Regions from separate parts of the Pseudomonas sp. TE3911 genome, predicted to be linked through region 1. Evidence: predicted binding sites of a transcription regulator. Region 1 holds the regulator's gene; each other region holds the start of a gene.

What was found. Region 1 encodes FliA, which starts transcription of late flagellar genes. Its sites were predicted from a motif close to CTAAAGTTTNNNNNNNNNNNGCCGNTAA; they were not measured.
Region 2: a site for FliA is predicted at 6,111-6,138, ahead of ACVWXD_RS08760 (methyl-accepting chemotaxis protein). Genes of this name have one in related genera too.
Region 3: a site for FliA is predicted at 1,483-1,510, ahead of flgM (flagellar biosynthesis anti-sigma factor FlgM). Genes of this name have one in related genera too.
Region 4: a site for FliA is predicted at 5,230-5,257, ahead of ACVWXD_RS07330 (methyl-accepting chemotaxis protein). Genes of this name have one in related genera too.

The regions. Positions count from the first base shown of each region.
Region 1 covers NZ_JBSSFP010000001.1:859,611-866,880, forward strand. Annotated here, with positions in the region: gene ACVWXD_RS04020 (cold-shock protein) at 160-363, shown strand; gene flhA (flagellar biosynthesis protein FlhA) at 522-2,636, shown strand; gene flhF (flagellar biosynthesis protein FlhF) at 2,649-3,965, shown strand; gene fleN (flagellar synthesis regulator FleN) at 4,072-4,905, shown strand; gene fliA (RNA polymerase sigma factor FliA) at 4,902-5,642, shown strand; gene ACVWXD_RS04045 (chemotaxis response regulator CheY) at 5,813-6,187, shown strand; gene ACVWXD_RS04050 (protein phosphatase CheZ) at 6,206-6,994, shown strand; gene ACVWXD_RS04055 (chemotaxis protein CheA) at 7,006-7,270, shown strand, end outside.
Region 2 covers NZ_JBSSFP010000001.1:1,913,452-1,920,721, forward strand. Annotated here, with positions in the region: gene ACVWXD_RS08740 (VOC family protein) at 207-662, shown strand; gene ACVWXD_RS08745 (hypothetical protein) at 814-1,056, shown strand; gene ACVWXD_RS08750 (thioesterase family protein) at 1,250-1,810, opposite strand; gene ACVWXD_RS08755 (methyl-accepting chemotaxis protein) at 2,586-4,238, shown strand; gene ACVWXD_RS08760 (methyl-accepting chemotaxis protein) at 4,501-5,994, opposite strand; gene ACVWXD_RS08765 (TonB-dependent siderophore receptor) at 6,189-7,270, opposite strand, start outside.
Region 3 covers NZ_JBSSFP010000001.1:503,764-511,033, forward strand. Annotated here, with positions in the region: gene ACVWXD_RS02375 (flagellar brake protein) at 1-512, opposite strand, end outside; gene ACVWXD_RS02380 (flagella synthesis protein FlgN) at 609-1,079, opposite strand; gene flgM (flagellar biosynthesis anti-sigma factor FlgM) at 1,128-1,445, opposite strand; gene flgA (flagellar basal body P-ring formation chaperone FlgA) at 1,587-2,351, opposite strand; gene ACVWXD_RS02395 (chemotaxis protein CheV) at 2,432-3,364, shown strand; gene cheR (protein-glutamate O-methyltransferase CheR) at 3,409-4,236, shown strand; gene flgB (flagellar basal body rod protein FlgB) at 4,549-4,956, shown strand; gene flgC (flagellar basal body rod protein FlgC) at 4,960-5,403, shown strand; gene flgD (flagellar hook assembly protein FlgD) at 5,420-6,139, shown strand; gene flgE (flagellar hook protein FlgE) at 6,171-7,270, shown strand, end outside.
Region 4 covers NZ_JBSSFP010000001.1:1,582,139-1,589,408, reverse strand. Annotated here, with positions in the region: gene ACVWXD_RS07355 (TonB-dependent receptor family protein) at 1-1,502, opposite strand, end outside; gene ACVWXD_RS07350 (hypothetical protein) at 1,740-1,898, shown strand; gene ACVWXD_RS07345 (helix-turn-helix domain-containing protein) at 1,903-2,529, shown strand; gene ACVWXD_RS07340 (hypothetical protein) at 2,579-3,082, opposite strand; gene ACVWXD_RS07335 (GAF domain-containing protein) at 3,365-3,871, opposite strand; gene ACVWXD_RS07330 (methyl-accepting chemotaxis protein) at 3,889-5,202, opposite strand; gene ACVWXD_RS07325 (hypothetical protein) at 5,313-5,582, opposite strand; gene ACVWXD_RS07320 (hypothetical protein) at 5,755-6,504, opposite strand; gene ACVWXD_RS07315 (hypothetical protein) at 7,212-7,270, opposite strand, start outside.

The DNA.
Region 1 (7,270 bases):
GTGTTGGTGGATCTCACGAGTTCTGCAGGGATTTGGCTCAGAGAGGGCCTAAGGGTGCAATTTACGAGGATCCACCGCCCTGAGGGCGTATTCGCGTCCCATATCAAGATTATCCAGTGAGTCTCGTGTGGTGTGCTGAGCGAGGTCAGGAGAGCGGCAATGTCGACAGGTACGGTGAAGTGGTTTAACGGGGAAAAAGGCTATGGCTTTATCAGTCAGGATGGTGGGGGAGATCTCTTCGTCCACTATTCGGCGATCAAGGGCGAGGGCTATAAAACCCTTGAGGAGGGGCAGAAAGTGGAGTTCAAAGTAGAAACAGGTCAAAAGGGTGATCAGGCTACCGAAGTGCAAATCGTCAGTTGAATTGCCCGGCTTGATAGTGCTCCAGCGTGCTTGGGAGCAATCCGCGTTTTTTAAAGCAAAAGTTGGAAGGCTTCTTGCAATACCGCCTCCAGGACGCCTTCCGGCGTCAAAAGTTTGCTTCAAGGAAACGAGGAATACCGGTGGTGGATCGCTCTCAAATGCTCGGCACGGCCCGTACGACCCTGACTGACCTCTCGCGGGGCAATCTGGGTGTGCCGTTGTTGTTGCTGGTGATGCTGGCAATGATGATGTTGCCGATGCCGCCGTTCCTGCTGGACGTGTTCTTCACCTTCAACATTGCGTTGTCGGTCGTGGTTCTGTTGGTGTGCGTTTACGCCCTGCGGCCGCTGGACTTTGCGGTATTCCCGACGATCCTGCTGGTGGCGACCCTGCTGCGGCTGGCGCTCAACGTGGCGTCCACCCGCGTGGTCATGCTCCACGGCCAGGACGGCCACGCGGCCGCCGGTAAGGTGATCCAGGCCTTCGGTGAGGTGGTGATCGGCGGTAACTACGTGGTCGGTATCGTGGTGTTCGCGATCCTGATGATCATTAACTTCGTGGTGGTCACCAAGGGCGCCGGGCGGATTTCCGAGGTGAGCGCACGCTTTACCCTCGACGCCATGCCCGGCAAACAAATGGCCATCGACGCCGACCTCAACGCCGGTCTGATCGACCAGAATCAAGCCAAGACCCGCCGCCTGGAAGTGGCCCAGGAAGCCGAGTTCTACGGCTCCATGGACGGTGCCAGCAAATTCGTGCGCGGTGACGCCATCGCTGGCCTGTTGATTCTGTTCATCAACCTGATCGGCGGCATGGCCGTCGGTATCTTTCAGCACGGCATGACCTTCGGCGATGCGGGCAAGGTGTACGCCTTGCTGACCATCGGTGACGGTTTAGTGGCGCAATTGCCATCACTGTTGTTATCTACAGCTGCAGCCATCATGGTGACCCGTGCGTCGGGCTCCGAAGACATGGGCAAGCAGATCAGCCGGCAGATGTTTGCATCGCCCAAGGCGTTGGCCGTGGCGGCGGGCATCATGGCGATCATGGGTATCGTCCCGGGCATGCCCCATGTGTCGTTCCTGAGCATGGCGGCCATGGCGGGCGGTGGTGCCTACCTGTTCTGGAAGAAGCAAAACGCGGTCAAGGTCCAGGCCCTGCAAGAAGTTGCGCGTCAACAAGAACTGCTGCCATCGCCAGCCCGCGCCCAGGAAACCAAGGAGTTGGGCTGGGACGACGTGACCCCCATCGACATGATCGGCCTGGAAGTCGGCTATCGCCTGATCCCGCTGGTGGACCGCAACCAAGGCGGCCAATTGCTCGCGCGGATCAAGGGTGTGCGCAAGAAGCTCTCGCAGGACCTGGGCTTCCTGATGCCCACCGTGCACATCCGCGACAACCTCGATCTGGCTCCGAGCGCCTACCGCCTGACCCTGATGGGGGTGATCCTGGCCGAAGCCGAGATCTATCCGGATCGCGAGTTGGCGATCAACCCAGGCCAGGTGTTCGGCAGCCTCAACGGCATTACCGCCAAAGATCCGGCTTTCGGCCTGGAGGCGGTGTGGATCGAAATCAGCCAGCGCAGCCAGGCGCAGTCACTGGGCTATACCGTGGTGGACGCCAGCACGGTCGTCGCGACCCACCTCAACCAGATTCTGTACAAGCACTCTCACGAGCTCATCGGCCACGAAGAAGTCCAGCAATTGATGGGCTTACTGGGCAAAGCCTCGCCAAAACTGGCGGAAGAGCTGGTGCCCGGCGTGCTGTCGCTGTCGCAATTGCTCAAGGTGTTGCAGGCGCTGCTGGCCGAACAGGTGCCGGTACGCGACATTCGCAGCATTGCCGAGGCCATCGCCAACAACGCCGCCAAGAGTCAAGATACCGCCGCGCTGGTGGCTGCGGTGCGTGTCGGATTGTCCCGTGCAATCGTGCAAAGCATTGTAGGGCTTGACTCCGAGCTGCCTGTGATCACCTTGGAACCAAGGTTGGAACAAATATTGCTCAATAGTATTCAGAAGGCAGGACAAGGCCAGGAAGAGGGCGTTCTGCTGGAGCCAAGCATGGCTGAAAAGCTGCAGCGTTCGTTGATCGACGCTGCACAGCGTCAGGAAATGCAGGGCCAACCGGTGATTCTGCTGGTGGCAGGTCCGGTCCGCGCGATGTTGTCGCGGTTTGGACGCTTGGCAGTACCGAATTTGCACGTTTTGGCTTATCAGGAAATTCCTGACAACAAGCAAGTGACTATCGTCGCGACAGTAGGGCCCAACGGCTGAGGGTAGTGGGTTATGCAAGTTAAGCGTTTTTTCGCCGCCGATATGCGTCAGGCCATGAAACTGGTCCGTGATGAGCTGGGCGCCGACGCCGCGATTATCGGTAACCGTCGTATTGCCGGCGGTGTCGAGCTGACGGCTGCCCTGGATTACACCCCCTCGGCGCTGGCGCCGCGTGTACCGAACATGGAGCTCGAAGACGAGCTGCGCAAGACCGCTTCGCGCATCGTCTCGGCCCAGGCTGAGCTGAGCATGCGTGGCGACAGCGATACCACCACCAATCGCCAGTTGTTCGCCGGGCTGCCGCTGACCGCTGCCGAACCATTGGTTGAGCCGACTTTCGTCGAGCCGCCGCGTCCTGCCGCGCCAGCCCCGGCCGCCGCAGTTGACCAGCGTGTGTTCGACTCGATGCGCTTTGAGCTCAACGGCCTGCGCGAACTGCTGGAAGTGCAGCTCGGCTCGCTGGCCTGGACGCAGCTGCAAGGCAGCAAACCGCAACAGGCCAACCTGTGGCGTCGCCTGCAACGCATTGGCTTGTCCGGCCCGTTGTCCCGCGACCTGCTGGCCCTGACCACCGAAATCGAAGAACCACGCCAGGCCTGGCGCATGTTGCTGGCCCACCTGGCGCGGATGATCGCTACCCCGGAAATCGAACCCCTGGAAGAGGGCGGTGTGATCGCCATGGTCGGCCCCGCCGGCATGGGCAAGACCACCACCCTCGCCAAGCTGGCAGCGCGTTATGTGCTCAAGTACGGCGCGAATAATATCGCGCTGGTGAGCATGGACAGCTACCGGATCGGCGCCCAGGAGCAGCTCAAGACGTTGGGCCGCATCCTCAATGTACCGGTGACCCACGTCGACCCGGGCCAGTCCCTGGCCAACGCCCTCGATCCGCTGCTGCGCAAGCGCGTGGTGCTGATCGACACCGCCGGCTTGCAAGCCAGCGACCCGGCGTTGCGCATGCAACTGGAAACCCTGGCCGGGCGTGGCATCAAGTCGAAAAATTACCTGGTGCTTGCAACCACCAGCCAAAAACAGGTTCTTACCGCTGCGTACCATAGCTACAAACGCTGTGGCCTGGCCGGTTGCATCCTCACGAAACTGGATGAAACCGCCAGCCTGGGTGAAGTGTTGAGCCTGGCTATCAGTCATGAATTACCGGTTGCCTACCTGACCGACGGGCCGCGGATCCCGGATGATCTTCATCTGCCGCGCCGTCATCAGTTGGTCAGCCGTGCCGTCAGCGTGCAAATGCAAGAAGAGCCTAGCGAGGAAGCGATGGCCGATATGTTCGCCGACCTCTACCACAACCCGGCAAAACGGGTCGGTTGAAGTCAGGATGAACACCGTGAAATGTACCTACATTGATGGTCTGCAAGCGATTCACGCGGCCAAGCCATGTAGCCTGCGTCTAAGCAAGACAAGGTAAAGAAATAAAATGGGCAGCATGCATCCCGTACAGGTGATCGCGGTGACCGGCGGCAAAGGTGGCGTCGGAAAGACTAACGTGTCAGTGAATTTGTCCCTGGCCCTGGCAGAGCTTGGCCGTCGCGTCATGCTGCTGGATGCTGACCTGGGGCTGGCGAACGTCGACGTTCTGCTGGGACTGACGCCCAAACACACCCTTGCCGATGTGATCGAGGGGCGCTGTGAGCTGCGCGACGTGCTGCTCCAGGGCCCTGGCGGGATCCGCATCGTGCCGGCTGCCTCCGGTACCCAGAGCATGGTGCACCTGAGCCCGGCGCAGCATGCCGGCCTGATCCAGGCATTCAGTGATATCGGCGACAACCTCGACGTGCTGGTGATCGACACCGCCGCCGGGATCGGCGAGTCCGTGGTCAGCTTCGTGCGCGCCGCGCAGGAAGTCCTGCTGGTGGTCTGCGATGAACCCACCTCGATCACCGACGCCTACGCCCTGATCAAACTGCTTAACCGTGACTACGGCATGAACCGCTTCCGCGTCCTGGCCAACATGGCCCAGAGTCCGCAGGAAGGGCGCAATCTGTTCGCCAAGTTGACCAAGGTCACGGATCGCTTCCTCGATGTCGCCTTACAATACGTCGGCGCAGTTCCCTACGACGAGTGCGTGCGCAAGGCTGTGCAAAAGCAGCGTGCAGTCTACGAAGCGTTCCCTCGTTCCAAATGCGCATTGGCGTTCAAGGCTATTGCCCAGAAGGTCGATACCTGGCCGTTGCCCGCCAACCCTCGTGGGCATCTGGAGTTTTTCGTCGAGCGATTGGTACATCAGACGAGCGCAGGACCGGTGCTATGACAGCGAATGGCTACAACGCCTACAAGAAATCTGCCCGTGACAGTCAGGGTGAGTTGATTGAGCGCTATGCGCCGCTGGTCAAGCGTATCGCCTATCACTTGCTGGCTCGCCTGCCCGCCAGCGTGCAGGTCGAGGACCTGATCCAGGCCGGCATGATCGGCTTGCTCGAAGTGTCGACCAAATACGACGCCAGCAAAGGCGCGAGTTTCGAGACGTATGCGGGTATCCGTATCCGTGGCGCGATGCTTGATGAGGTGCGTAAAGGTGATTGGGCGCCGCGTTCGGTGCACCGAAATACGCGCATGGTCAGCGACGCAATTCGTGCAATTGAAGCAAAAACCGGTCGCGACGCTAAAGATCATGAAGTTGCGGCCGAACTCCAATTGAGTCTCGACGATTATTACGGGATTTTGAACGATACCTTGGGCAGCCGCCTGTTCAGTTTCGACGACCTGTTGCAGGACGGCGAACACGAAGGGCTGCACGAGGACGGCGCGAGCGCGCATATGGAACCGTCACGCGACCTGGAAGATGAACGCTTCCAGGGTGCATTGGCGGACGCCATTGCCAACTTGCCCGAGCGCGAGCGGTTAGTGTTGGCGCTGTATTACGACGAAGAGCTGAACCTCAAGGAAATCGGTGAGGTCCTGGGGGTCAGCGAATCGCGTGTCAGCCAGTTGCACAGCCAATGCGCAGCCCGCTTGCGGGGGCGTTTGGGAGAGTGGCGAGCGCGCTGACAGGCAGTGTGGGGAGCATTGCAAAGCGATACCGCGAAGGTGATAGGCCTTCGTGGGTTCGATCCGTGGTGCCCCCGGCAGTCCTTTTTGTGTAATGCCTGTTGATTGAAATGGCGCGTCCAGGTGCTGGGCGCGTTTAAGACTGCTTGGAGGTCGAATTGGACAAGAACATGAAAATCCTCATCGTTGATGACTTCTCAACGATGCGGCGGATCATAAAAAACCTGTTGCGTGACCTTGGGTTCACAAACACGGTCGAGGCGGATGACGGCCTTACGGCGATTCCGATCCTCAACAGCGGGAGCATCGACTTTCTGGTAACAGACTGGAACATGCCGGGCATGACCGGTATCGACTTGTTGCGCCACGTGCGTGCCGACGAAAAACTGCGCAGCCTTCCCGTGTTGATGGTGACCGCCGAAGCCAAGCGTGAACAGATCATCGAAGCCGCCCAGGCCGGGGTCAACGGTTACGTAGTCAAGCCATTCACTGCACAGGCCTTGAAAGAGAAGATCGAAAAGATCTTTGAACGCATCCACGGCTAATGCCATCGCGGGGGAGCTATGGAGCATAAAGAAACGTCACAGGGAGACTTTGAGTCGACCCTGAAAAAGCATGCTCACCAGTTGGTCGACAGCCTTGAAAAAGGCCACTTCGGCGACGCGGTGCAGTTGATCCATGAGCTCAACCAGACCCGTGACCGCGGCCTGTACCAGGAAGTGGGCAAGCTCACACGCGAGCTGCACAGTGCGATCGTCAATTTTCAGATTGACCCGCACATGCCCCAGGCCGAAGAAATCTCGCAGATCACTGATGCCACCGAACGCCTGTCCTATGTGGTCAGGCTGACCGAAGCCGCGGCCAACCGCACCATGGACCTGGTGGAAAATGCCACGCCTCTGGTCAACGGCATGGCCAATGAAGCCCAGGCCCTCAGCGTTGACTGGGGCCGCTTCATGCGTCGCGAAGTCGGGGCTGAAGAGTTTCGTGAATTGGCCCGTCGGGTCGACGGTTTCCTGTCGCGCAGCGAACAGGAAAACCGCACTGTTTCTAGCAACCTCAATGACATTCTGCTGGCCCAGGATTACCAAGACCTCACCGGTCAGGTGATCAAACGTGTAACCCAGTTGGTTACCGAAGTGGAAAGCAATTTGCTCAAATTGGTGCTCATGGCTGGCCAGGTAGACCGTTTTGCCGGCATCGAACATGACCGCGAAGCGATCCTCTCTGAAAAAGATCCACAAAAACATCTCGCCAAGGGTGAAGGTCCGCAGATTCATGCCGATAAACGTGAAGACGTTGTGTCAGGTCAGGATGACGTAGATGACCTGTTATCCAGTTTAGGCTTCTAAGGAGCACCCACATGAGCTTCGGCGCCGATGAAGAGATCCTTCAGGATTTCCTTGTAGAGGCCGGCGAAATTTTAGAGCAACTGTCCGAACAACTGGTCGAGCTGGAAAGCCGACCGGATGATGCGAACCTGCTCAATGCAATTTTTCGCGGTTTTCATACTGTAAAAGGGGGCGCCGGCTTCCTCCAGCTCCATGAGCTGGTGGAGTGCTGCCACATCGCCGAGAACGTGTTCGACATCCTGCGCAAGGGTGAGCGTCACGTTGATTCGGAATTGA
Region 2 (7,270 bases), 1.1 Mb from region 1:
CCTTATGAACGACGGATTTCGGCCATACGCGGGCAGTCACTTTTGTTCGCCATCAAGCGATGGACAGCTCCTCGCTTGCCTCAGTTTGAACGCGGGTTTATCGCCGAATTGGCGCATTGCTACACCGACAATATGGACTCATGAAGTCCATGGAATTTTGAGGGTCTCCGGCTCAACATTGACGCCGGTTCAACAGGGAGGCTGCAATGGATCTGAAGTTCAGTCACGTAGATGTACTGGTCAATAATCTCGAAGAAGCCTGTGCTTACTACGCACAGATACTTAATGCCCGGATATCCAAAACGCTCGTTTGGGAACGAGGTGGCCTGCATGTGCGCTACGCGATAGCGCTGATCGGTCAAGAGCGTTTCATGTTGGTACAGCCATTGGCGGGGAACCTGAGGGAGCTATTAGACTCCGCGGGAGAAGGGATGATTTATCGCCACTGCTATTCGACGCCGGACATCGAGAAGGCCTACGACGAACTGATGGTCGCCGGTGTTCAGCCACAAGACGAAAACGGAAAGCCATTGGCCCGCGCGAACCTGCAATCCCCATCGGGGACACGCATTATCTGGTTGCCCAAGCGCTTTGGGCACTTCTCCATCGAAATCCTGGAAGACAAGGCGTTAGAGGCATTTGTAGAGGATGCATTTTCCTGAGTTATGCGGCGATGAAGGTCTGCTTGCGGCCAGAAGCGGACGTCCAGCCCACCACTTTCTTCAGGGAGAAGCTGCCAACAGGAAGGCAATCTTGAAAAGGATATAAACTCGCCTGGCGGTGTCCCAGACGTCAACATACGGAAATAGATTCGTGCAGATTCATATTATCTACACCCGAACAATCATGTTCCTCTCCAAGCATCCTTACCAATCATGGAGAGAAATTCAAAATCAGTACCCTGACTACATGACTTCGCTCGGCCCTTGGGAAGAAGATACGGTCATCGAATACCTTGCAGATGAATACCCAGAACTTTCCCCGCATCCGCAAGAGCAAGTCAATGCATTCATAGCGGATACTCAAGAGGCAAGAGTGCTTACTTTTGCCGCGTAAATCGTCTTAGCGAGCATTCTCAGAAGCTCGCACTCGACGTCCGCTTTGGGTCGATAGCTGCCGGTGGCGACTGGCAGTCATCGGCCAGAAGCGGCCACTCAATGGTGTCTATAGCGGAATTCATCTCCTGACTGACCTCGGTTTACGACATAGAAGCGTACACCAATGAGTGGGGGCTCTTAACATCAGCAGGTTAGCTGGACTGCTGATCGCTGATGCTTTCTTCTTCTCTGAGTTGGCCACTCATCGCATCGCAGCTAGCCGACCACGATGTCAGCCATTGCGGCATCGCTGGCGACTTTTCGGGTAGTCCCAACTCCCGAACAAATTCGCCTGGTGGAATAATCCCTTTAGATGAGCGGAATAGACCCCGCATTACTACAACTCCGATCACCCGTCCTTTGCTCAGAAACCGATGTTCCATAAAGCTCCATTTGTCGTCCCAGCCCAGCATTCTGGTGTGGACTTCAAACGTTTCAAACAGCCTAAGCTCACGACGAAATTTACCCCAGGTGTCCCCTACGATTGGTAGCGCTTTCGTTCTAATAGCCACTCGATACGCACCACTGCGCAGAACGAAATCCATACGTCCGACATCGGCGAGTGTGAAGTATCGGCCATTGGTGACGTGTCGATTGAAGTCAAGATCTAGAGGCCATACGCGCATTCGGATGACGGTTGACCCCAGAGCTTTTACGGGGTTGCGCCACGGTCGGCGGAGTAGCATGAACAGAAGCCGAAACCATAGATTCATAAAAAACACCGATAGTTGAATGATCGGTGCACTTTAAAGAGTGAGGAGTGGGCTAGGTAGGTCTGAAAATGACTTAATTTGCCTTAAAAGTGCATTTGAATCACTGCTGCCAGAGGATTAGTGGTTTTATGGTGAAATCTGGCTCCAAGGCTATAACCGTCCGGGCAACACACCTTCCTAACAACGTCACTTGATCCTCAATTGGGTTTCATTACGTCGCCTTAGTCCTAGCTGAAAGCGGTTGAAACTCAATCAAGCGAATGGCCGCTACTGGCCGAAAGCAGTCTTTCATGGACCACTGCAAGCCCCCAGGCGTGCTCCTCTATTCGCAAGCACAAGCTATGGCCAACGTTAAGCATTGCCACTGTCTGCGAAAGGGTGCGGTATTTCGACCGATTGGTGCGACCGTAAATCTGACGCGCATTTCGAACAGTTAGGAGGCCGAGACCTTGGTTTTCAGCAGACGCTAAAAAGCCCGCCAGGGCAGCCTTCGGCTCATTATGGAGCTCGATAAAATGTAATTCAGTTAAATATAAAGCGGTTCCTGTTTTAACTATAGAGTTTGAAGTAAATATCCACCCTAGAATAGAAATCCATTCATATAGGTGCGTTTAGATGGTGCGGGTAGTTCGATTGGATTGTTTGAGGTTCAATTTAGTTCTTTAGTACCGTAACCCTATTTAATTCTTGAATTACTGCCGTCCGGCGCCGCATAGTGTCAATGCGCCATATCCCTGGCTGCGCCGTGAGAATACTAAAAAATCGGAGAGTCAGCATGTTAAATTCCTTGTCGGTGCGGAAGAGGTTGTTGTTAAGTTTTGGCTTGATGGTAGTGATTATTTTTATGATCTCTGCATTTTCTGTCACTAGCTTAAATGGATCAAATCTACGCTTCTCAAGTTATGTTGATGGTTTGAATAAGCGCATGGGCCTGATGAATGATCTATTGCTCGCTGCGCAGCAACGTGCGATCTCAGCACGAAACCTCGTGCTGGTTACCTCGGCAGCTGACAGACAGGCCGAGGCCGATACCGTAAATATCGAACATCAGAAGGTTAAAAGTATTTTGTCAGCGTTAGTGGCTGGAGTCGCTGCCTTGCCTCCATCCGTTGATGGTAATAACGCTCGGAGCTTAGTTGCTAACATTGAGGAGATTGAGAAAGCGTATGGTCCGATTGCTTTGGAAATCACGCGGTTAGCCGTTGCTGGCGATGAAAAAGCGGCTATTGATATGATGAACAACCAATGCTTGCCACTCCTAAAGAAACTGGTGGCTAGCGTTACAACTTACAAGAGTTTTAACTCAGGTCTAGCGCTGGCTAGCATTAGTGAAGCGCAGAACGATTATAAAGACACCCGTAATCTTCTGATGTTTTTCTGCGCAGTAGCAATTGTCATCGGGGTAGTACTGACTACTCTAATAGTTCGTGGCTTATCACGTGCTCTTGGTGCAGAGCCTACTGTCTTGTCCACCATCGCTCAGCGCGTTGCCAGTGGTGACTTGCGCCCGATTCTTGAAGCGAAAATGTCAGCGGCCGGCAGTGTGCTGTCCTCCTTGGGTGAAATGCAGTCACGCCTGAGCCTGCTTATTAGTCAGGTTAATACGTCATCGGGCGTAATTTCTGATGCAGCCGTTGACCTTTCCGCAGCGACAGAGCAGACCCGCATCGGGGTTGGTAATCAGAGAACTGAAATCGACCAAGTCGCCACTGCGATTCACGAAATGGTAGCAACCACTCTCGAAGTTGCACGCAACTCTGAGGAAGCAGCCCATGCGGCGCTCACCGCTAACCTCCAAGCGCAGACCGGCGGAACCATGGCAAAAGAAGCAATAACCCAAATAAAACGTCTCGCATCTGAAGTATCAAAATCTGCCGCAGCCATGGCACAACTCAGGATAGAGAGCCTGAATATAGGCGGGGTATTGCAGGTCATAACGTCTGTCGCCGATCAAACCAACTTGTTGGCGTTAAATGCCGCTATCGAAGCTGCTAGGGCGGGCGATGCTGGTCGAGGATTTGCGGTGGTGGCTGATGAGGTGAGAACGCTCGCCAAACGAACTCAGGGCGCAACCCTGGAAATTGGAGCGCTGACTGCCAATCTGCAAAAAATAGCCGAAGAAGCTGCTGGGATGATGGAAGTGTGCCGCGGTTTGACGGATGAAACGGTAATACAGGTTTCAAACACTGGGGGCTCGGTTGAAACCATCGTGGAGATGATTGACAACATTCAGCAGATGGTAAGACAAATCGCTACTGCAGGTGAGGAACAAAGTTGCGTCGCGGAAGAAATTAACCGGAGTGTTACGTCGGTTCGCAATATTGCGGATGATTCAGCTTTATCGTGCGAACGAACTGCCCGTTCAAGTACTAACTTGGCCGAGCTCGGAGCCGTGCTACAGCAGCAAATAGGTAACTTTAAGGTTTGACGAGTTTATTAAGATTGCGTCTATGAATTGAGGGGCACTTGAGTTGAGCCACACTCAGCATTACGGTCAATAATCAGCGCAAGCACCTACATCAGAACGACCTGTATAGCTTCTCGACCTCGTATTCTCTCTTTAGAACTGGGTACGCAAGCGGCGGAACTCGAACCGCTGCTATTGGCCTGAAGTTATCTCTCACGACGTATTTCAAATAGGCCCAAGCGCGCGATCAACACAACGCCGAGGCCTTTCGAAGATCACCACCTCACGGATGAAACCGGCGCCCCAACGCGTCCAACCGCACCGCAATCGGCGGCAGTTGTTCGCTGCTCCTGGCCAGCATCTCTACATCCTGTGCCGTGCTCTGCGCGATGCCCTGCACCGACTGCAAGCGCCCGACGATCTCCAGGTTTGCTGAGGTCTGTTCCCGCGTAGTGCTGACGATCCGCCCGTTCAGCGCATCGATTTGGGTGATGTCATTGCCTACTGCCTTTAGCATTTGCACCGCGACCTGGCTGTCTTCCACGCAACGTTCTACGCCTTGGCGGCTGTCCTGCATGGCTTCGACGGCTTCGCGGCTGCCTTGCTGCAAGCCTTCGATGATGGTTTTGATTTCCTGGGTGGAAACCGCTGTGCGTTGCGCCAGGTTGCGCACTTCGTCGGCGACGACGGCGAAGCCGCGGCCTTGCTCACCGGCGCGGGCGGCTTCGATGGCGGCGTTGAGGGCGAGGAGGTTGGTTTGGTTGGCGATGCTGCTGATGACGTCGAGCACCGAGCCGATCTGTTCGGCTTGCACGGCCAAGCCTTGAACGGTCTGGTGGGTGTCGGTGAGGCGTGTGGCCAGTTGGGTGATTTCGTGTTGGGCGCGGCCGACGCTTTCCTGGCCGCGCAGGATTTGTTGGCTGGCGACGTCGGCGTGCGCGACCGCTTCCTCGACGTGCACCGTAATGTTGCCCATGGCGTGTTCCATGCGCTGCATGGAGTCAGTCATTTGTGCGATTTCGGCCAGTTGGTGGCGTGCGCCTTTTTCCAGGGTGCCGCTGGCGTGGGCCAGTTCTTGTCCGAGTTGGCCGAGGCCGTGGGAGTCGCGGGAGACGCCATCAATGAGCCCGGTGATCTGTTGCAGGAAGTGGTCGAAGCGCTTGGCCAGGGACATATGCGCCTTGCCTTCACCTTGTGCGGTTTCCACGGTGAGCTGGGTGGTGACAGCGAGCATTTTTTCGAGCATTTCCTGGCTCTCGACGGCTTCGGCCTGGCTGTGCACGGCGAGGTAGAGCAGGGCGACGGTTTCCATCACCACGTAGAAAGCATGCACAAACACCATGGTCCAGCCGCCGTGGTGTTCCATCACGAAGACCGGGAAGCCTTGATGCTGTAAGGCATGGAAGACCACGTGGTGCACGGCGATGGTGAGTGCGGCCACGAGGATCGGCAGCCAGTCGCGGTAAAACGTCAGCACCGCCAGCAGGGCGAAAATTCCGAAGTGGGCTTCGATCACGCCTTGTGCCTGGTTGATATGCAGCGCGGCCATGACCATCAGACCAGCGCCCAGTGCGCAGCGCATCACGCGCGTGCCGCCGATGGCGCGGTAGAGCGCGGTGAGCAGCAGGCTTGTGCCGCCACCGACTACGATTGCTTGGATCAAGGTGTCGTGCCAGAACGCCAGGCCTACGGAGAACAGCGTCATCAGCCAGATCAACGCCAGCATGATGCGGTCGGCTTTGCGGTAGTGCTCTAGAAAACGCGTGCGGACGGGCATTCACTCTTACTCCCTGTGGTGTGGCCAGGAACAAAGCATGCGGCGTGCCACGATGGCGCGCTGCTACAGAGCAAAGCAGGTATCAGGATTTTTGCAGGTACGGGGGAAGCAAAAGCTTATCGGCAGTTGGGGAGAGAGCTTTAAGCGCCACTGCCAGGAGGAAAGGCTGCCCGAGCGGGCAGCCTTGATGACGATCAGAAGGTGTATTTGGCCGTCAGCATCATGTTGCGTGGGGTGCCGTAGCTGTCGCCGCCGTAGTCCACGGATTTGGCGATGGTTGAGTAGTAGCTGCGGTCGAAGATGTTGTTGGCGTTGAGCTGCAGGTCCAGGTTGTCGTTGACCCTGTAGCCGGCCATCAAGTCGGTGACGGCGTAGGCGCCTTGTTGCAGGCGGTAGGTACTGCCGTCAGCCAGCTTGACGTCGTTGTACATGCGGCTCTGCCAGGAGATGTTGCCGCCCACCCGGAATTTCTCCAGCGCGCCCTGGAGGTTGTAGCGGGTGGTCAGTTTGAACAAGTGCTCCGGGGTGTCGGTGTCGTACTGCTTGTTGACAAGCTGCGGGTTGGCTTCGTCCTTGATGGTGTGGGTGCGGGCGTAGGTGTAGCCACCGCCGACCTGCCAGTTCTCGGTGAGGGCGCCTTGCAGTTCGAAGTCGATACCCTGGCTGCGAATCTCGCCGGAGGCTTCATAGCACTCGGTCTGCGGGCAGTTTTGCACGGTCACTTTGGTGGCACGATTTTCCTGATCGACGCGGAACAGTGCGACGCTGGCATTCAGCGCGCCGCCCAGGTATTCGCCTTTAACGCCGACCTCGTAGTTTTTGCCGACAATCGGCTTGACCGGGGTCGCCGAACTATCTTTGGCGGTTTGCGGCGTGAAAATGTCGCTGTAGCTGACGTAGACCGAGTGATGGTCATCCAACTCGTAGATCAAACCCGCGTAGCGCGTCAGGTTGCGGGTGACTTTGTAGTCGCCGCTGTTGCTGCCATGGGCATCGTAGTCATACCAGTCCAGGCGCCCGCCGAGGATCAGCTTGAGCGGGTCGGCCAGGCTCAGGCGCGTGGTCAGGTAGAAGCCGTCCTGGGTGGTGATTTCACGGGTGTCGGTGGTGTGGACGAAGTCCGGTTTGCCTGCGGTAATCGGCCAATTGGTGTCGTACGGGCTGTAGTCGTGGCTGGTCATGTCGTAAATGCGGCGGCTGGCACCGACCACCAGCTCATGGGTGCGCCCGAACGCCTGGAACGGGCCGCTGACGAAGGCGTCGACGCCAGCCTGAT
Region 3 (7,270 bases), 360 kb from region 1:
TCGCCTTCAAAGCGCAGTTTGCAGCCGGTGGCGGAGATATCGAGCAATTTGCCGTTGACCGGCGCCTTGAGTTTTTCGCCGCCGAGCTCGATGTTCACCAGTTGTGCCAGCTTCAGCGCGGCGCGAAATGCATTGCGGCGCTGATGGTAGACCACCTCGTCCGGCAGGCTGCCGGTGTAGATACGGTGGCCATCTTTTTCGCTGATTTTGAGGTTGCCGGTGCTTTCCCAGGCGACGCGCACGCCGTCGTGGAAGCCTTCGATACGGAAGGGTTCGCCGTTTTCGAGGTGGCGTTCGCCATCACGGGGGATCATTTCGTCCAGCGCCAGCGTGCTGCTGTCACGGTTAACGTCCACCAGATAGCTCTGGAAGCGCTGGCTGCGCTCATGGAAGGTGATGATCAGCGGGTCATGGCTGTCTTGCAGCATCCGCAAGGTGCCTGCGATTTCCAGAGGCGTGGTGAGCACCTTGGGTGGCTGCGGCGCATCTTCCGCATTAAGGGCGTTGAACACGGTTCTTCCATCTCCAGACAAAATACGACTACACGCAAGAACCGGCATTTTGCCAGCATGTGGCGCGCCTTGGATAGGGCGCACAGTAAACTGGCGTCAGGCTTGGCTGCGGGTGCTTGGCTTGACCAGGCGCGAGGTTGATCCCTGGGCGTTATACAGTGCCGGCGGCTCTCCGCCGTGGAGTATGCGCAACTGGTTGGCAGTCGTGGCTTGCTGAAGCTGGATCGACTGACCGTTAAGCAGGTTGGCTTCCTGGCACTGGGCGAGCAATTGGTTGAGTTCTTTGCTCTGGCTCAGGAGCTGATCGCCGACCGAGGAGTGGCTGGCCAGTTGCGCCAAGCCGTCGTGGTCTGCCGGCAGGCCAAGGCTGATCAGGATCTGGCTGCGTTTTTTGCCGTGCTGTTCCAAGAGGACAATCAGCGACTGTTTGCGCGCCAGAATTTCTTCCAGCAACGGCATATCCCGGCCGTAAAGGGCCAGTGATTCCTCTCTTAGCAGCTCCAGCAATTGTTGCGTCGGCGCTAGATCATCAATGATCAGTTGCAGCAAATGTTCGTCGTGATGCATGGCTGGCCTTGGGTTTTAAGCGTCCAAAAGCCCTGCGCAGGCCTTTGCCTAGCGCTCGGCTTCGAAATTAAGCAGCTTGCTGGCTACACGGTTGCTGTCGACTTTATAGCTGCCATCGGCGATTGCCTGTTTCAATTCGGCCACACGGGCTTTATTGACCACGGGTTGATCGCGCAGCGAGTCAGTGACCTTCTGCAACTGTTGAGCCTCATTGCTCAGGTGTACGGATTCCCCGCTCTGGCTGGCCTGTTCTGCCTTGACGGGCAGCGCCGGGGCCTTGGCTTCTACGCTGTCCTTGGTGCTGGTGGTGCGCGTAGTGCCTGACGTCGTCGGGGCGTTATTCAAACGGCTGAAATCGATGACCATGATAAAAAAACCTCTGGGTATTTGGACGCTTGCCATGTTTTCGGCCATACCCGGACAAACTTTAGGCGCGAATGACAATAAATCTCCGCACGGGACTTCTCGTGCACAGTGTAGGAAAACCCAGCGTCCTGTACCAGTAATCTATAAAGCGACCTCGACTTGCCCTGGGGCTGTCACCCGCGCCTTGATCACGCGGTTGGAGTTGAGGTTCTTGACTCGAATCTGTTCGCTCATGCCGCCGTTGGACAGTGCTTCACCAGGCATTTTCACATTCAATCCCCCGCTGCTCGCGGAAATCACCACCTGATCGCCCTTGCGAATGACCTCGGCCTGTTCCAGATGCACCAGCGTAATCACCTGATCGGTGACCACTGGTCGGGTCAATTTCTGCCCGATGGCTTGGTCCACTGATGTGAGATAGCCCTGGTTGATCAGGCTGATGTCGCGTTCACGCAGCACAACGTCTTCAAAACCAATGATGCCGGTGCGTTTCAGCGGTCGGGCCACCACCACTACATCGCGGAATAGCTTGACCTGTGCCGGCACAAACACCGTCCAGGGCGAGGCGCCATCGCAGCGCACCCGCACCGTCACGCGGCCGATAGGCTGAGCAGGGCTTTCCAGGGTCGCTGTCAATTCCTTGTCGCACATAGGCATGCGCAGGCGCGGGTCCAACTGGTTGACCTGGATTTCATAACGCCCCGGTGTCTGGGTGGTCGCCAGATAATCTTCTACAGTGAACTCAAGAAAGCCCTGAGTGACGCCGATAAGTAGATCAGGCAAGGTGACGTTATCTGCGCGGGCCGTGGCGCCGAGGCAGAAAGCAAGCAATGCCACCGAGGCGCAGAGCAATCTGCGGTACTGTGGGAATCGAAGGCGTCGGGAAACTGTCGTTTTAATATCCATGGCCAATAAATAGCAAAGCTCGTGCCGTTTAGTGTTGGGTGCGCGTCGCACCTTCAAGGTTTTAGCGTAGGAGTCTGGGCATGGCAGGAGTAATGGATTCAGTAAACCAGCGCACACAGCTGGTAGGGCAGAATCGCCTGGAGTTGTTGCTTTTTCGCCTGGATGGCAAACAGCTGTACGGCATCAATGTGTTCAAGGTGCGGGAAGTGCTGCAATGTCCCAAGCTGACGATCATGCCCAAGTCCAGCCCTGTGGTGTGTGGCGTAGCCAACATCCGTGGCGCGACCATCCCGATTCTTGACCTGGCCCTGGCCACCGGTTCGGCTGGCCTGCAGGACCGCGAGAGCCCGTTCGTAATCATCACCGAGTACAACACCAAGACCCAGGGCTTCCTGGTGCGCTCGGTGGAGCGCATCGTCAACATGAACTGGGAAGAGATTCATCCGCCGCCCAAGGGCACTGGCCGCGACCACTACCTCACGGCGGTGACGCGGGTCGATAACCAGTTGGTGGAAATCATCGACGTGGAGAAGATCCTCGCCGAAGTTGCGCCGACCTCGGAATCGATTTCCGTGGGCGTGGTGGATGCCGAAACGGCGCATAAGGCGGTCTCGCTGCGTGTGCTCACGGTGGATGACTCCTCGGTGGCACGCAAGCAGGTGACCCGTTGCCTGCAAACCGTCGGCGTGGAAGTGGTGGCGCTTAATGATGGTCGCCAGGCGCTGGATTACCTGCGCAAGCTGGTGGATGAAGGCAAGAAACCGGAAGAAGAATTCTTGATGATGATCTCCGACATCGAGATGCCGGAAATGGACGGCTACACCCTCACGGCTGAGATACGCAGCGATCCACGCATGCAAAAATTGCATATCATCCTGCATACTTCGTTGTCGGGCGTATTCAATCAGGCGATGGTCAAGAAGGTCGGTGCCGATGACTTCCTGGCCAAATTCCGTCCTGATGACCTGGCATCCCGGGTAGTCGACCGGATCAAGGCAGCAGATCACAGCTAAGGGCTTGTTGCCCTGGCGGTCTTACGATTTTAGAGGCGGTATCAGTGTCTACGGGTAATTTGGATTTTGAACAGTTCCGGGTCTTCCTGGAAAAAGCCTGTGGCATATTGCTCGGTGAAAACAAGCAATACCTGGTATCCAGCCGTCTTAACAAACTGATGGAGCAGCAGGGCATCAAGTCCCTGGGCGAGTTGGTTCAACGGATCCAGGGGCAGCCGCGCAGTGGTCTCAAAGAAATGGTGGTCGATGCCATGACCACCAACGAAACCCTTTGGTTTCGTGATACGTACCCCTTTGAAGTGCTCAAGAGCAAAGTGCTGCCGGAGGCTATCAAGGCCAGCCCGGGCCAGCGTCTGCGCATCTGGTCGGCAGCCTGCTCCTCGGGGCAGGAACCGTACTCTATCTCGATGTCCATTGATGAGTTCGAGCGGACAAACATGGGTCAGTTGAAGGCCGGGGCACAAATTGTTGCCACTGACCTGTCCGGCACCATGCTCACTAATTGCAAGACCGGCGAGTACGACAGCCTGGCTCTGGGGCGTGGTTTGTCCCAGGAACGACTGCAACGTTACTTCGACCCGAAAGGGGCGGGGCGTTGGGCGATCAAGGCGCCAATCAAGAGCCGCGTTGAGTTCCGCTCGTTCAACCTGCTTGATAGCTACGCCAGCCTTGGCAAGTTCGACATGGTGTTTTGCCGCAACGTGCTGATCTACTTTTCGGCCGAAGTGAAGAAAGACATCCTGTTGCGCATCCACGGCACCCTCAAGCGTGGTGGTTACTTGTTCCTCGGTGCTTCCGAGGCGCTCAATGGCCTGCCGGATCATTTCCAGATGGTGCAGTGCAGCCCTGGGATCATCTACCAGGCCAAGTAATAAAGCGTACGCGGTCAAGAATGTGGGAGGGGGCTTGCCCCCGATAACGGTGGTTCAGTTGATGCATCTATCACTGATACACCGCTATCGGGGGCAAGCCCCCTCCCACATTTTTTTTGTGCGGCAATCCTCAGGATAGCGGCAAGCCGGATTGCCGCTTTACTGGCGCTACGCGGAGACCCGTTGCCGCTTTTCTGGCATTGCCGCCGGCAATATCCCCGTAAACCCTTGATTCATGGGCTTTTCAGAAACTGGCATGCGCTTTGCTATAACCCAGTTAACGAACAGCAGGTCAGCCTAAAGGTTTCCGCCATGAGCATCAGCTTCGATAAAGCGCTCGGTATCCACGAAAAAGCCCTGGGCTTCCGCGCCCAGCGTGCTGAAGTCCTGGCCAACAACATTGCCAACGCCGATACCCCGAACTACAAGGCTCGGGACCTGGACTTCTCCGCCGTGCTTGCCGCACAGCAGGACAAGACCAAGAACGGCACCTTCGCCTTGAACATGACCAACAACCGTCATATCGAAGCACAAGGTCTGAGCAGTGGTGACGAGTCGCTGCTGTATCGCACGCCGATGCAGCCGTCGATCGACCAGAACACCGTCGACGCCCAGCTGGAGCAATCGGCCTACGCCGAGAACTCGGTGAACTTCCAAGCCAGCTTTACGCTGCTCAACAGCAAATTCAAAGGGCTGATGTCGGCCCTTCGTGGAGAGTAAGCCATGTCCCTGTCCAGTGTTTTCAATATTGCCGGTAGTGGCATGAGCGCCCAGACCACGCGTCTCAACACCGTCGCCAGTAACATCGCCAACGCCGAGACTGTGTCTTCGAGCATTGACCAGACCTACCGTGCGCGTCACCCGGTCTTCGCCACCATGTTCCAGGGCGGCCAGAACGGCGGCAGCGATTCGTTGTTTCAGGAGCAGGGCGCAGCAGGCTCTGGCGTGCAGGTGCTCGGCGTGGTCGAAGACCAGAGCAACCTCGAAGCCCGCTACGAGCCGAACCACCCGGCTGCGAACGAAAAAGGCTACGTGTACTACCCGAACGTCAACGTGGTCGAGGAAATGGCCGACATGATTTCCGCCAGCCGCTCGTTCCAGACCAATGCGGAAATGATGAACACCGCCAAAACCATGATGCAGAAGGTCCTGACCCTGGGTCAGTGATAAGGGGCGCCAAATGATGGCCATCGTTGATACGTCTACTAATTCGGCAGTCCAAGACCTTTTCAATTCCAAGGTCAGCACTGCAACAAACAATGTCGCGAGTACGGCTGCTGCTGCTACCGGCAATCAGTCGTTGGGTAAAGATGCATTCCTGCAGCTGCTCGTCACCCAGCTGAAAAACCAGGACCCGCTGTCGCCTCAGGACAACGGTGCATTTGTGGCCCAACTGGCCCAGTTCAGCAGCCTGGAAGGCATCAACACCCTCAACGACTCGGTGAATGCAATTTCCAGCAACTTCAGCTCCTCCCAGGCGCTGCAGGCTTCGTCGCTGGTTGGGCGTTCGATCATTACCCAGACCGACAAGGCCCTGGTGGATACGAGCAAGAGCATGAACGGTTCGGTAGCTGTGACTGCAGCCACCGGCAACGTCGCCATCAAGATCACAGACAAAGATGGCAACTTGGTGCGCACCATTGATATGGGTGCCCAGAGCGCCGGCACCGCGAGCTTCATCTGGGATGGCAAGAACGATGCGGGTGAGGTGGCTCCAGCGGGCACCTACACCTTCGCGGCCACGACCAAGAATGACGCTGGCGATTCAGTGGCCCTGGCCACTTCGTTGCCGGCAACGGTGACCAGCGTGACTTTGAGCAAGACCGGTGGCGAGATGCTGCTGAACCTTGCGGGTGGCATGGGCAGCGTCAAGCTGTCGCAAATTCAGACTATCGGTACATAGAGCCGGCTAACTACGGCAGAGGGAGAGAAACATGTCTTTTAATATCGGCCTTAGCGGCCTCTATGCGGCCAACAAACAATTGGACGTGACTGGCAACAACATCGCCAACGTCGCGACCACTGGCTTCAAGTCGTCCCGTGCGGAATTCGCCGACATCTACGCCGCGTCCAAATTGGGCACCGGCCAGAACAGCATCGGCAATGGTGTGAACCTGGCGGCGGTGTCCCAGCAGTTCACCCAAGGTGACGTCAACAACAGCGGCGGCGTGCTGGACATGGCGATCCAGGGCGGTGGCTTCTTCGTGCAGAAGGGCAGCGACGGTTCGCTGGAATACACCCGTAGTGGTGCGTTCCGTGCCGACAAAGACGGCTATATCACCAACAACACCGGCACCTCGCGCCTGCAAGGCTACGCAGCGGATGAAGACGGTAAGATCATCAAGGGTGGCTTGACCGACCTGCAACTGAACTTGTCTTACCTGCCGCCGAAGGCGTCCACCAAAGTGGATTCCACCAGTAACCTGAACTCGTCGGAGCCGGTGATCAATCAGACCGACAAGCCGTTCGACCCAAGCGACACCACCACCTTTACCACTCAGTACAGCACCACCTTGTACGACTCCCAAGGCAACTCGCACGCCATGGTGCAGTACATGGTGAAAACCGACGCCAACGAATGGAATGCCTACACGTTGATCGATGGTCGTAACCTGGATGGTTCCAAGCCGACAACGACCGGCACCACTGCACCTGTGCCATCGACCATCACTTTTGATGGTGCCGGTAAGCTTAAAGATGTTGTTACCGGTGGCGTGAGCAGCAAGACATTGACGCTCACTGGCTGGGTCCCAGGATCGGTGACCGATGGCGTTTGGACGCCAAACGAAGCGACCGCCGGGCCAATTGCCGTGAATATGGGCAATATCACCCAGTACAACTCGGCCAGCTACCGCAATCCACCGACTACCGACGGCTATGCCACCGGCCAGATCACCGGCCTGAAAATCGACGGCAACGGCGTCATGTTCGCCACGTTCAGCAACCAGCAGAGCAAGGCCATTGGCCAGATCTCCCTGGCCAGCTTCAACAACGAACAGGGCCTGCAGCCTGCGGGCAGCACCGCTTGGAGAGA
Region 4 (7,270 bases), 720 kb from region 1:
ACTTCCAGGGTGGTGGCGGTCTGGTTTTTCAGGCTGACGCCTTCACGCGCCAATCCGGTGGCCGGTCCGCTGCCCGCAGGGAAATACTTGTTGGAACCCCAGATCATCGACCACGCGTGCGGCGGCTCGACGGAGCGGCTGAGGTTGCCGTACACCTGCAATTGCGGGTTGAAGTCGTAACGCAGCCCGATGCGAGGCGCGTAGTCCCAATCGTGCTGGCTGAGCGGCGCCTGGCCTTCGGGATAGCTGACCTGGGTTTCGCGACGGGTGTAGATGGCGGCCAGGCCGGTGGTCAGCCACAGGTCCGGTATCAGTTCCAGGTCGTTGCCGATATGCAACACGGTGTCGGAACCGAGGTAGCTGTAGTCGCGGGTCTTGGTGCCGGGGGCGTAGCTGGCCGTGTTGCCAGCGGGAATGCGCACATACTCGGCACCGCCGTTATTGGGCATCGCCTGGGTGGTGCGCAGGCCTAGGGTGGTTTTGCTGTCGTGACCGAACACCGTGTCCTGGCGGATGTAATTGAGGGTGCTGCTGACGTCGGTGTAGGCGACTTTCAGACGGATAGTGCCCTCGCGCAGGTCCATCGGGTAATCGTGATACGCCAGGCCAACTTCAAGGCGGGAGTTGTCGTCCAGTTGCAGGGTGGTCTTGTTGGCGATCCAGGTTGAGCCGGGTTGCAGGCGCTTGGAGTCGCGAGCGGCGTTGAGGCTGTTGGCGGCACGCGGGTCGTGACTGATCTGGTCGCGGGTGAGTTTGCCGGGTGTGTCGTTGGTGGTTTCGCGGTAACGGAAATAAAAGCGGGTTTCCAGATTCGGGTTAAAGCGATAGCCGAAGTTGGCAGCCACGCCCTTGCCTGTGGCCGCGCTTTGGCGCTGGTAGCCGTCGGATTCCGAGTCGGTCAGGCTGATGTAGTAGTCCGCATCCCCCAGCACCTGCCCCGAACTGATCTCGCGCTGGGCGTAGCCACGACTGCCCGCCTCATAGCGCACCTGCAGCTTGGGTGCGTCGTAGCCGGTTCGGGTCACGTAGTTGACCGCGCCACCGAGCGCCAGGGCGCCCTGATCAAAACCGTTGGCGCCGCGTAACACCTCGACCCGGCTTTGCCATAACGGATCCTTGAGCTCATAAGGTGTGCCACCGGGGCCGGTCAGCGGCAGCCCATCGAACATCTCGTAGAGCCCCGACGCATGGGAGCCAGGGCTGCGGTTGAGGCCCGAACCGCGAATGGACAGCTTCACCCCTTCGTTATTCGCCGCCTTGGCGTACACCCCCGGCTGGTACTTGAACACATCTTCGTTGGTGCTCACCCGCCCCTGCTGCACGCTGCTCATGTCGATGTAATTGGTGGCGCCGGGCACGCTCTTGAGCTGCGCCTGGGCGACTTCTCCAGCCGTGGCTTCAGCGGTGGTGACTTCGACCGGTGCCAGCTGCAAGTTTTCGGCATGCACCAGCGAGCTTAAGGTCAGGGCGGCAAACAGGAATGGAGGTTGGCGCAGCAGCATGGGTGAGTCCTTGAAATGCGGGGGCGTGACGGCTGGGCCGTCACGCGAACAGTGATGGGAAGCCAGCGATGATCACCAAGTCACGCCTTTTTAATGGACCAGACCCTTCCCACAACACCTTCGGACCCACTTTCTTTTTAAGTCCAAAAACGAATTAACACATGCAAACTCAGTATTTAAAGAAATAACCACTAACCATTATTGTGGAGCCACTGAGTCACCTAAGAGATCACCCCGATGCCAACATCCGCGAACGTCATTGACTTTACCCTTCACCGCAAACGCCGCCAGGCCCGCGCAGCGGCTGAGTTGATGTGGACGATGTACGCGGCACGCGCAGGGTTGGCGGTGTTTACCAACCACGCTGCGACGCCCAGCGATACCCGCCGGGCGTAGGCCGATGAATTTCCTGCATGTGCTTCCCGAACCTCCCGCCCCCCTACCCAAACCTACTACGGACGACGATGTAATCAGCCTGTGCGTCGCCCATAACCTGCAACGCCTGCGCAGCAAGCGCCACTTGTCACTGGACGGACTGGCCCGTGCCTGTGGCGTGAGCCGGGCGATGCTGGCGCAGATCGAATCCGGGCGCAGCGTGCCGTCGATCAAGGTGCTGTGCAAGATTGCCAAAGGATTGAAAGTGTCGGTGGCGGCGTTCCTGGAAGACCGCGCATTCGAAGGGGTCGAGGTGTTGCCGGCGCAACAGAGCAAACGCCTGGTGAGTGCCGATGGGGCATTTATCAGTCGAGCGTTATTTCCCTACGATACGGCGCGCCAGTCGGAGTTCTACGAGATCCGCCTGCGCGCTCTGGGTGAGGAAGTGTCCGCAGGCCATGGCCCAGGCATCCAGGAAAACCTGGTGGTCGCCCAGGGCGTATTGGAAGTCAGCGTCAATGAAGAGCGCTACTTGCTGTCTACCGGCGATTCGATCCTGTTCTACGCCGACCAGCCCCACCGCTACCGCAACCCGGCGGACAGCGAGGCGGTGGCGTTCCTGGTGATCACCTACCCAGAACGGTTGGACTGAATGCAAAACGCCCCGACTATTCGGGGCGTTTTTGGTTGCGCGGGACCTGTCAGCAGGTGCAGCACATCATTGGCATGCCGTTGCAGCTCATCATCATCGGCATGGCGCAATCGCTCATCAACTTGTTCATGAGCATGCAGCAGTTGTCCATCATGGCCATGCTCATGCCCGGCATCGGCATCATTTTGCACAGCATGCCATCGGCCTGCATCGTGCATTCCATCACGCACTTCATCATCGGCATCGACATGCCCATCGGCATCATCATCGGCATATTCATGCTCGCCATCATGGCCATGGCGTCGGCCGACAGGCACATCATCGACATATTGGCGCACTGCATCATCATCGGCATGCCGCAGTTCATCATCATCGCCATCATCTCGGCGTTGGTCTTGAACTGAGCCATGTCCATGCCGGCGGCAGGCTTCATGGTGCACATCATCGCGTCACCGGCCATTTCGCACTTCATGGTCGCCATCATCATCGGCATGCCCATCATCGGCATCATTGGCATGGCGGTGTTCATCGGCATCTGCATTGCGTTCATCATGTTCGAAACTCCGTAATCGACAGGAAATGGCTAAGTTCTGGCGCCGATTCTAGTGATGCCGGAGCGCTGCACAAGACGACGGCAGAGCAGCGGGAATGGGTGTTGCGCAGCCCGCTTAGTCAACCGCAACAGCGAAACGTAATGTGATGACCGGCATTCCGCTGTGATGACAACGGCTTGGTAAATCAAAACAGCGAAATCGATGTGATGGATATTCGAACCAGGAATACCCACCAACCTTAAGGAAATAAACGATCTAACGCTGGTTCAGAAACATCAGCCTCAGGTCCGGCTGTACTGCAATTCCAGCGTGGTGCTGATCAGGCGAGTGAAGATGGTGAGTATCTCGATCATTTGCGGGTTTTCCAGTTTTTTGGGGAGTACGTCCAAGGCGCATAGGGTGCCGAAGACGCTGCCATCGGAAAAGACAATCGGCAGTGAGATATAGCTTTCGAAGCCATGTTCCCTGGGCAATGGGTTTTGCCAGAAAACCGGATCCTTGCTGGCGTGTTCGATGATGATGGGGGTGGGATTAGCACGCAGACCGTTGCACAGCGTGGCTTCAAGCTGCAATTCATAGCCGACCTCCACGCCAAAATGCAGCTCGTCGTACACCGCACATGCCACCCAATGGGTATCGGTCATTTTCGAGATCGCCGAGAAGCGCATATCCGTCAGGCGTGTAGTCAGCCGCAGAATATTGGACGCCGTTTCTATCTCGGCGATGACCGCCAGTTCTTCAGAGGTTAAAGGTTTGATAGCGCTCTCCTGATTCTCAAATAAAACCAAGCAGCCCTATACCTGGGCTATTGCAGCTCATTCGCAAAACGCCCCACCGCATTCACCACCTGCTTGGCGCCACCCTGGATCTCGGTGATGACGGCGCCGGCCTGGTTGGCCAGTGTCAGGCCTTGCTCAGCTTGCTCGCGACTGCTGAACATTTCTGTGATGGCTTCGTCGGCGAGGCGCTGGTTCTGCTGGACCACGCTGACGATCTCTTCGGTTGCAGTGCTGGTACGGCTGGCCAATTGCCTTACCTCATCAGCTACGACCGCAAATCCACGGCCCTGTTCACCCGCTCGGGCGGCCTCAATTGCGGCATTGAGCGCGAGCAGATTGGTTTGCGCGGCGATGCCCCCGATGGTCTGCACAATGGCGCTGATCAGCAACGATTGTTTGCCCAACGCCTCAATGCTCCCGGTGGCGGATTGCATTTGCAGAGCAATGTTTTGCATGGTCTGTACAGTGTTCTGCACAACCGCGGCGCCACGTTCGGCCGTGACATCGGTTTGCAGCGACACCTCGTAGGCCACGCCGGCGGCGGCCTTGACCTCGGACTCGCGCAAGACCTGGTCGGTGACCACGCTGGCAAACTTGACCACTTTGCACAGCTTGCCTTCCGCATCGTGCACCGGGTTGTAGGTAGCTTCGAGCCACACCTCGTTGCCACGGCTGTCCACGCGTTTGAAGCGGCTGGCGACAAATTCGCCGCGATTGAGGGTTTGCCAGAACGCGGCGTAACCGCTCGAAGCGGCCTCCTGCGTGGTGCAGAACATACTGTGTTTTTTGCCGACGATCTGATCGAGCGTGTAGCCCATGGCGTCGAGGAACTGGGTATTGGCGGTGACCACCGTTCCGTCCAGTCGGAACTGGATGACGGCCGTCGAACGTATCAACGCGTTGATAAACGCTTCGTTTTCTTTGGCTTGCTCAATGGCGCGACTGACTTCGGTGCCGTAGCCCTGGATCTGCGACAGCCGGCCGTCACGCCCTCTGATCGGGCACCATGTCAGGTTGATCCACGCCAGGCTGGCGTCACTGCGCAGGAAGCGGTAATCGTCACTCACCGGCTCTGAACGGGCGATTGCTGCGTTGAAGTCACGAAAACAGGGTAAATCCATGACGTAAGGCGGAACAATTTCACTCAGGAGTCGACCCTGCAACTGTTCGCGGGAGTAGCCCAAAGCCCGGGCAAAATCCTCGTTGACGGCCGTAAGCCGCAAGTCAGCATCCAGGCATATGGAGAGCATGCCACGGTCATACTGCGCAACAAGCTGTCGTAACTGGAAAAGCTCGTCGTCCCGGTCCTGCAGATCCTTCTTCAAACGGCGATTAAACATGGCGGCGTCCCTGGGGTAGTCATCACTGCATCGGCCATGCGGCCTACGGCTTAAGCATAGGCCGACGAATAGTCACTTGCCCCTCAGTTGTTCCGCTCAACGAAGATGGATTAATCGCCGGGCTTATCCAGTGCCTGCATCAGATCGTCTGCCTCGGATCCCACCGCAAACCTGAACCCGTACATCTCATCAGCCGCCAGTATTTCCCGAAGGGCCTCGATCAACTGCGCTTCGGTGGGTGAGTCACGCAGCAGTTTGTGCGCAGGCAATAACAACTCGGCGGGAACTCCCTCGATACTCGCGGCGTTGATCACCGCAAAGAGGATAAAGCGCAGGCGTATCTCGCGGTCCGTCGGCCACACCGTTTTTCGCTTCCCCAAGGTAGGGCCTCACTTTTTCGGAAAAGTCCGAGGCTATTGCCGACGTCGGGGTGTTTCAAGCACGGGGGTGCAAGATAGGCTGTTTCCTACAACCAAAAGAGAAAGACCTTACCTGCACGAGGATTAGGGTAGTGCATATCGGGCTGACGCTACCGCGTTGCCTGCCGGCAGCTCACTGTACTGGCAGGAAATTCATCAGCAATAAGCTTTGCGCATAGTTGAGACCTATACGCCGGTATCGTTCATCAAGCATCTGTGTCAGCAGATCGAGGCGCGCCACGATCTTGCCAAATTCCACCGCAAAACTAAGGTTGCTGCCCTCCTCCGATATCTCATTGGAAAACAACAGCAACACGCCATTCGCATCCTGGCGCTTGCTGAGCAGCCATGTGGCCTTCTCGATATTGCGCGCGGCATTGCTGACAAACTGTGGATTGATCGAGTCGGTTATGTAGAACTCGGTGCGCCCACCATGGGCTGTCACCAGCATGCTGCCGATCGCATAGATAAACGCACCGACTCGATCGCCCTGAAACTCTGGGCTCAAGGAGTAGCTCAAGGCGACCAGATCGCGACGCTCGCCCAGGGCGGGCAGCGGTCGTCGCTGCTCAATCGCCTGGCGAATCTCTCGCTCGGCACTCACCGCATCCGGGTAACCCGACTGTCGCCACTGGCTGGGATTGCGCAGATAGAGCTTGCTCATCAGTAAATACAAACTTTGCAGGTTGTCACGCATGCCCAGGGTCGCCATACGATCGACACTGGTTTGAAAGAACTCATCGGGCTTTCCATTGCTGAACTGCTTGGCAATGTCCTGCCCCTGTTGCTGGGTGCAACCGGTGGCGCCGAGTACAAACATCGCAACCAACAGCAGTGGCCGGCGTAGGCGACGAATGATTGAAAGAGGAAACGTACGATCCATCGAAACCCGATCTTGTTCTACTGCCCTCGCGGGGAATCGGCGGGGCTGGGACAAGGATAGAGCCGAGAAATCAAAAAAAGTGCGACCGATATCGGCAGATTGTGTTCGAAGTGTGTGCCAGAGCGCTTCGTGACGAATTCGTCACAGGGTCTATACTTCTGGAAGCAGTTGAATGTGTTGTTGGCGAGCCAGGGTTGCATTTCCATTTTCGAGCGTTCTGGCGCATATATGTACATTGCCTACGGCACTACCACCAGCAACTGCCTACGAGGTGACGGCGATGAAGCATCCAATTCGAGCACAGATGTTTGCCCAGATGATTTGCCTGCTTTCGGTGGCTCAGCTTTTCTGCTGATTGAGATGAGAAACTGCCTTTAACAGTGGCTGCGGGTGTGGCAGTGAGAGGTATTGCCCACCTGACTCCAAAATCCCAAAACCAAAAAAGCCCCGCATTGCGGGGCTTTCGTATGAATCTTGGTGGGAAACCAGGGGTTCGAGCGCTTCTTGGACACCCCATAGCCTCTCTAGGCTAAGAAGTGCCCATGCTGGATCTACTTATGCTTGCCAGCGCATTCGGCAACCGCGAAGAAAATATACTTCATCGGCGCTCAACCATTCGAGTCCCGTGAGGCACGTACTTCAACAGAGACGGAAGTCTTTTTCAGCGCTCCCTCTACTGGCAAAAGACCGCCCCTAACGTGGAGTCATTATTTGGCTTGGCGAAGCACAAGCTCCGACAGACGGGTTTTAACTCGGAAGCAGAACT